DNA from 2 places in the Shewanella sp. GJ50-10 genome. Region 2 is predicted to be linked to the other one. Evidence: predicted binding sites of a transcription regulator. Region 2 holds the regulator's gene; the other holds the start of a gene.
What was found. The regulator sigma-54, encoded in region 2, starts transcription at its own class of promoters, with help from an activator protein. The targets are predictions, from matches to a motif close to GTTGGCACGNNNNTNGNNT.
Positions count from the first base shown of each region.

Region 1: the regulator sigma-54 is predicted to act here: its motif matches at 1,475-1,493, upstream of AC0L4E_RS10015 (YccF domain-containing protein).

Region 1 covers NZ_JBVVSS010000001.1:2,381,149-2,384,571, reverse strand. Annotated here, with positions in the region: gene AC0L4E_RS10025 (LysR family transcriptional regulator) at 1-410, shown strand, start outside; partial or broken gene AC0L4E_RS10020 (EVE domain-containing protein) at 412-869, shown strand; gene AC0L4E_RS10015 (YccF domain-containing protein) at 1,000-1,413, opposite strand; gene AC0L4E_RS10010 (1-aminocyclopropane-1-carboxylate deaminase/D-cysteine desulfhydrase) at 1,704-2,735, shown strand; gene AC0L4E_RS10005 (hypothetical protein) at 2,938-3,111, opposite strand.
Region 2 covers NZ_JBVVSS010000001.1:341,974-345,396, reverse strand. Annotated here, with positions in the region: partial or broken gene lptA (lipopolysaccharide transport periplasmic protein LptA) at 1-117, shown strand, start outside; gene lptB (LPS export ABC transporter ATP-binding protein) at 402-1,133, shown strand; gene AC0L4E_RS01325 (RNA polymerase factor sigma-54) at 1,315-2,799, shown strand; gene hpf (ribosome hibernation promoting factor) at 2,824-3,111, shown strand; gene ptsN (PTS IIA-like nitrogen regulatory protein PtsN) at 3,114-3,423, shown strand, end outside.

The DNA of each region.
Region 1 (3,423 bases), 2.0 Mb from region 2:
TATTAGTCTGTTCAGCACAGCATCCGTTAGCTACTAAGCAATCAATCAGTTTAACTGAATTACAACAGCACGTTGAACTTACCATTGAAGATTCAGCGCCGACACAGCAGCGCGATGAGCTTCAATTTGGCGGTGATAAAGTGTTTTACTTGTCAGGTTTCATCATGAAAAAAAATGCGTTATTAAAAGGATTAGGCTTTGGCTGGATGCCGGCGTTTTTAATTAATGATGAACTTGCTGCAAATCAATTATCGCTTGTTGATTTTGTTGGCGGTCATCGGTTTCGTTTTACGCCGCAACTTGTTTCAACACTAGAGCGGCCTCTAGGTAGAGCGGGGAAGTTATTTACCGATTTAATTTTAGAAGAATTCGCACTATTTGATAAACAGCGCCACATAGAGGGAGCATGATATGGCCTTTTGGTTAATGAAGTCTGAGCCAGATGAGTTCAGTATTGACGATCTAGCACAATGCGAAAATCAAACAGAAACTTGGGATGGGATCAGAAATTATCAAGCTCGTAATTTTTTACGGGATAAAGTAAAGCTTGGCGATACCGTTTTTTTTATCACTCCAGTTGTAAAGTGCCAGGCATAGTGGGTTTAGCCACAGTGTCGTCAGCGCCATATAGTGATCAAAGTGCTTTTGATGAAAAGTCAGCTTACTTTGATGCGAAATCTTCTATTGATAACCCTCGCTGGGTGGCTGTGGATTTGACATTCAAAGCTAAATTGAGCCGTATTATAACGCTGACAGAGTTAAAAGCAGATCCTAATCTGGCTGAAATGGTATTAGTTAGCAAGGGAGCAAGACTTAGTGTGCAACCGGTTACTCAGCATGAGTTTGATTACATATTGTCTCTTGAGTAAATGCCTCAATATCGGCAATGACATTTAAAAATATGTAATTAAAAATGAATATAAAAAAGGAACTCAATTGAGTTCCTTTTTCGTGATTGTCTAGCTATCAGCTAATGCTAACCGCTTTGCGTTATATCGGTTAATAGCTTTCTTTAGCTACAATGGTTTGGCCGATAGGCGTAAGACTTAATAGTGCTAGTTTTACATGCTGTATCGCAAATGGGATACCGATAATAGTAACAAAACAGGCTAATGCATGGGTCAGATGACCAATGGCTAACCATATTCCACAGAATAGAAACCAAATCACATTCCCCACCATACCTAATGGGCCAGTACCAAAGTCTTCTATTCCAGAAAGGTGTTTACGGTTTACATTTTCTTGACCAAATGGCCAAAATGCCATTTCACCAATAACGAAACATGCACGGCCAAAAGGAATACCAATAATACTGATAAAACATAAGATGCCCGCAAGCCACCAAGCAAGCCCCATCACAAACCCACCCATGATGAACCATGCAATATTAAATATTAATCTCAACACTGACATTGATAATCCCTTAATTTCGATTGAATTGATTATTAACCTGAACGTTAACCTATATACTGATAAGCGAGAAATATGCCAATATGGATTAACAAAGTTGAGAGTCACCAGTTTTTGACTTAAGTGGCTGATTAAAAAGTGTATATTTTAATTTTTATTTGAGTTATTAAAGGAGGGTTAAGCTTTTAACACTATTTAAATTACAGAGTGTAAAAGTTAGATATAGCGGTTTTCACTATTTATTAGGTAAAATACTCCTTCAAGTTTATAAATGAAATTACAAGTGAAAAGCTATGTTTGCTGCAACTCCTGTCGAGTCAATGATGTTTGCTGGTCGAGAAATATTTGTGAAACGAGATGATCTCATTCATCCCGATTTTAGCGGTAATAAAGCACGTAAGTTTCAATATTTTCTAGCTAATGATTTCCCACACATCAGTAAAGTAGTAGGTTACGGCTCAGCCCAAGCCAATTCGCTCCATTCACTCGCTGTACTGGCTAAAATGCGTGGTTGGCAACTTGATTATTATGTCGATCATATTGCTGATTACTTAGAGCAAAATCCTCAAGGCAATTACCTTGCCGCATTAAATAATGGCGCCAATATCATAGAGAAATCTGCAATAGACAAGCTGCAAGCTAAAGACTTTGAAAATGCCACTGACTTTAAAAATGCTAGCAGCTTTAAAAATATTAGCGGCTCTGAATATAGTAAAGAAGAACAAAGCTTGTCACTGGAAGAATATGTGGTGAGTTTATCTAAAAACGGATTGGAAAATGAGTTATACATTCCTGAAGGGGGCCGTTGTGAGTATGCCTCTGTTGGACTTGAACAACTCGGCAAGCAAATTTTAGATTGGGCGCAGTTGCACAATCATGTTGAATTAAATCTATTTCTGCCTTCAGGCACCGGTACTACCGCTTTATTCCTCCAGCGTTTTTTTATTAAGCAGACATGTACTAACAAGCCTAAAGTGAATGTACTGACATGTAGCTGTGTAGGTGGTGATGATTATTTAAAGCTGCAATTTAATCAGCTGACTGACATTAGTGTTTATCACCCAAGAATAATTTCAAATGGCACTAAATACCATTTCGGCAAATTGAATCGCCAATGCTATGAAATGTGGCAACGAGCGTGTGAAACCGGAATTGAATTTGAACTGCTATATGACCCTGTGGGTTTTATTATGCTAGAACATTTTCTGACAAACCAAGGCGTAGAGCCTCAAATCGACAGTTCATTGCCATTGATGTATTTGCATCAAGGTGGACAGCTGGGTAACCCAAGTATGCTGGCTAGATATAAAAGAAAGTATGGCTGATTGAGCGTCAGTTGAAGCTAGATTAAAAAGGGTATTTAAGAAGAGTAAAAGTGAAGTATTAATATAAAGGGATTGAAAGAGGAAAGTTCTTTTCATATTGCTCAGTTCTAATAAACGTCCGGTATAGTGTGAGATGAAATACCGAGAAGCGATGTTTATTGAGTAACTGAGCAAATGAATAACGCAAGCGTTATAGAAAGTGTTACTTGTTAGCCGTAATCAACCATTTCATGAACTTTAACGCTTCTGTGCGCTTTGAAAAAGTTGTTTTAGTTTTACCTTGGCTGTCAGTAAAAGCTATTGAGTTTTTGTTTGATGATATTGAATTTACAGGAAAATTAACTGTAATTTCGTGACCATTAATGTTGTATGACATATGCCACACTCCTTGTTTAAAATTTCACCTTATGGTGAGTAAGTAATAACAATAAATATCCTTAAGCAGTTGTGTTGCGTAAGTTTGTGCTTATTGAAGCTAATGTGTGTGCTTAAGTTAGTTGTGCTCATTACACTTACAAGTAGGCTTATAGATTAATTTTTTTAATCGCCAACATACTTGCTTTGATTAGTTGAACATAGGCATATGACAAACTAATGACAATGTTTAACTTTGCAGGATGACTTGTAGTGTGGGTTTACAGTTGCGGTTATGACTAACAGAAGGGTAAACGAATAAATACAAGTTAAC
Region 2 (3,423 bases):
CAAGTGACAGGTAACTTGATTAGCTACAATATTGATAAGCAACAATTAATTGCTGAAAGTACTGGTGACGGTAAAGATCGCGTTATTACGATTTTCCAGCCAGAGAACTACCCAGATTTAAATGATTCAAAAGGCAATTCAGAGCAGCCTGAATTAGAATCACCAAAAACTGAAGAGTCAGAAAAGCTCATTGAAGATCAAGCAGCATCAATCAATGAAGTGAAAACAGAAGCTAATAATGCTGAAATAACAGCGACTGAAGTAACTGATACAGAAGCTTCTACGCCTGTAGTCGAAGTGCCTGAAGCAAATGCAGACACTTCAATTGAAGGCCTGCAAATTGAAGACAAGCCAAGTACAGATTCATTACCTGAAACACCAGCGCTAGAGCAAACTCAATAATGACACAAATAACGTTAACAGCTGAAAACTTGGCAAAAAGTTATAAAAGCCGTCAAGTGGTTAAAAATGTCAGCCTGACAGTTAAAACCGGGCAAATTGTTGGGCTATTAGGGCCAAATGGTGCAGGTAAAACCACCACCTTTTATATGGTGGTTGGGTTAGTTAAAAGCGATAAAGGCCGGATATTAATTGATTCTGACGATCTCACCGCAGACCCAATGCACCTTCGTGCTCGAAAAGGCATTGGTTATTTGCCACAAGAAGCCAGTATTTTTCGAAAGCTGACTGTACACGATAATATTATGGCTGTACTACAAACTCGCAAGAGTTTAACCACAGAGCAGCGTATTGAAGAATTAGAGCACTTATTAGAAGAGTTCAATATCACCCATATTCGAGATAGCCAAGGCATGGCATTATCGGGTGGTGAACGTCGCCGAGTAGAAATCGCACGCGCATTGGCAGCCAATCCTAAGTTCATTTTATTGGATGAGCCTTTCGCAGGTGTTGATCCTATCTCTGTGATAGATATCAAGAAAATTATTCAACAATTAAAAAGTCGTGGTTTAGGTGTGTTAATTACAGACCATAATGTTCGTGAAACACTTGATGTGTGTGAGCGCGCGTATATTGTCAGCCACGGAGATTTAATTGCAGAAGGCACGCCTGCTGAAATCTTAGACAATCAGCAAGTCAGGTCAGTATACTTAGGTGAGCAATTCAAGCTATAGTTAGCATTCTTTAGTGCACAATATGGCATTTCGCGACCAGTATCAGTCCCACTTTTTAGCGCTATGTTCTAGACTCAACTTAAGCCAAGGTTCAGCTTAAGCCTAGAAGCAGTTTAAAAAGGTGCTAGACCCACACAATTGTTAGTCGCGATGATGAAATTCAATTAGGGATAAGCGGTAAATGAAAGCCTCACTCCAACTTAAAATGGGTCAACACCTGACAATGACCCCTCAGTTGCAACAAGCCATTCGCTTATTGCAACTTTCCTCATTGGAGCTCCAGCAAGAAATTCAACAAGCACTAGACTCAAATCCACTCCTTGAGCTCGAAGATGAGTTTGCTAAAGCAAAAGAACCTGTAAAAGAGAACGCCCAGCAAACCGATACTGATTTTAGTGACAACAGCCAAGTTACCGTTGAAAAAGACACCTCAACAGTTGATACCACAGAATCATTGACCAAAGAGTCAATGCCTGAAGATCTCCCAATGGACACCACATGGGATGAAGTTTATACCGCCTCTCCTAGCTCAGGTTCTGGGGCAGTTGCTCGTGATGACGATATGCCCTTTCAAGGTGAAACCACCGAAGGCCTTTATGAACATCTTGAGTGGCAAAAAAACCTTACCCCATTTTCAGAAAATGATTTGGTCATCGCCACTGCCATTATCGATGCAGTAGATGAGCGTGGTTATTTAACTCAAACCACCGAAGATATTTTACAAGCTTTAGGTCTTGAAGATATTGAACTCGACGAAGTTGAAGCCGTACTCAAACGAGTTCAGCATTTTGATCCTGTAGGCGTTGCAGCAAGAGATTTAAGTGAATGCTTAATGATCCAACTCGGGCAATACCCTGATGAGATCCCTTGCATCGACAATGTAAAATTGCTCATCGGTGAACACCTTGATTTAATTGCTGGTCGCGACTTTAGATTATTAATGCGTAAAACCAAGCTTAAAGAAGATGATCTACGTGAAGCGATTCAATTTATTCAAACGCTGAACCCTCGTCCAGGCTTACAAATCACTCCTATTAAAGATGAATATGTCATTCCTGATGTGACAGTGTTTAAAAAGAGTGGTCGTTGGGTCGTTGAATTAAATCCAGATAACATGCCAAAAATTGGTGTGAATCAGCAATATGCAGCTATGGCGAAAGGTTCTGCAAATCAGTCAGACAGCCAGTTTATTCGCGGCCATTTACAAGAAGCAAAATGGTTTATTAAGAGTATTGAAAGCCGCAATGAAACCTTATTAAAAGTGGCTAATTGCATTGTGCAATTCCAGCAAGGCTTCTTTGAGTTTGGTGAAGAAGCCATGAAACCAATGGTACTTAATGACATTGCTGAAGCCGTTGAGATGCATGAATCAACCATTTCTCGTGTTACCACTCAAAAGTACATGCACACCCCTCGCGGACTTTTTGAACTAAAATATTTCTTCTCTAGCCACGTTAGTACCGATGATGGCGGAGAATGTTCTTCTACTGCAATTCGTGCCTTTATTAAGAAACTTGTTGCAGCGGAAAACCAGAAAAAGCCACTTAGCGATAGTAAAATGGCGACGCTACTGGCTGAACAAGGGATTAATGTTGCTCGGCGTACGATCGCCAAATATCGTGAAGCAATGCTCATCCCTCCCTCAAACCAACGCAAGAGCTTATAAGCCTTTGTTATTGGAGGATGATCTATGCAAATTAACCTGACTGGGCACCATGTAGAAATCACGCAATCTTTACGTGAGTATGTACAAACTAAGTTTTCAAAGCTTGAACGACACTTCGAACAGATCAATAATGTACACGTTGTGCTCAATGTTCAGAAGCTGCAACAAATTGCTGAAGCAAAATTGCACCTCAAAGGAGGTGAAGTTTTTGCCGTATCTCAGAACGCAGATATGTATGTCGCAATTGACGCCCTGATAGACAAATTAGATCGTCAGGTAATTAAACACAAAGAGAAGTTAATTAAACACTAACGATGGAACTTCGTACCATTCTGCAGCCGGCGTGCACCTCCTGCGCCACGCCGGGCAGTAAGAAAAAAGTACTGGAACTTATCAGCGATTTAATGGCTGCCCAGTACCCAACCCTATCTTCACAGGCTATTTTTGAAAGTTTAATAGCTCGTGAAAAAATGGGTAGTACAGGTATAGGAAATGGCATAGCGATTCCCCATGGTCGATTAACTGATATCGAACAACCGATAGCAATTTTGATCAAGTGTGAAGAAGGCATCGAGTTTGATGCTATCGATAAAAAACCCGTGGATATATTATTTGCGCTGCTAG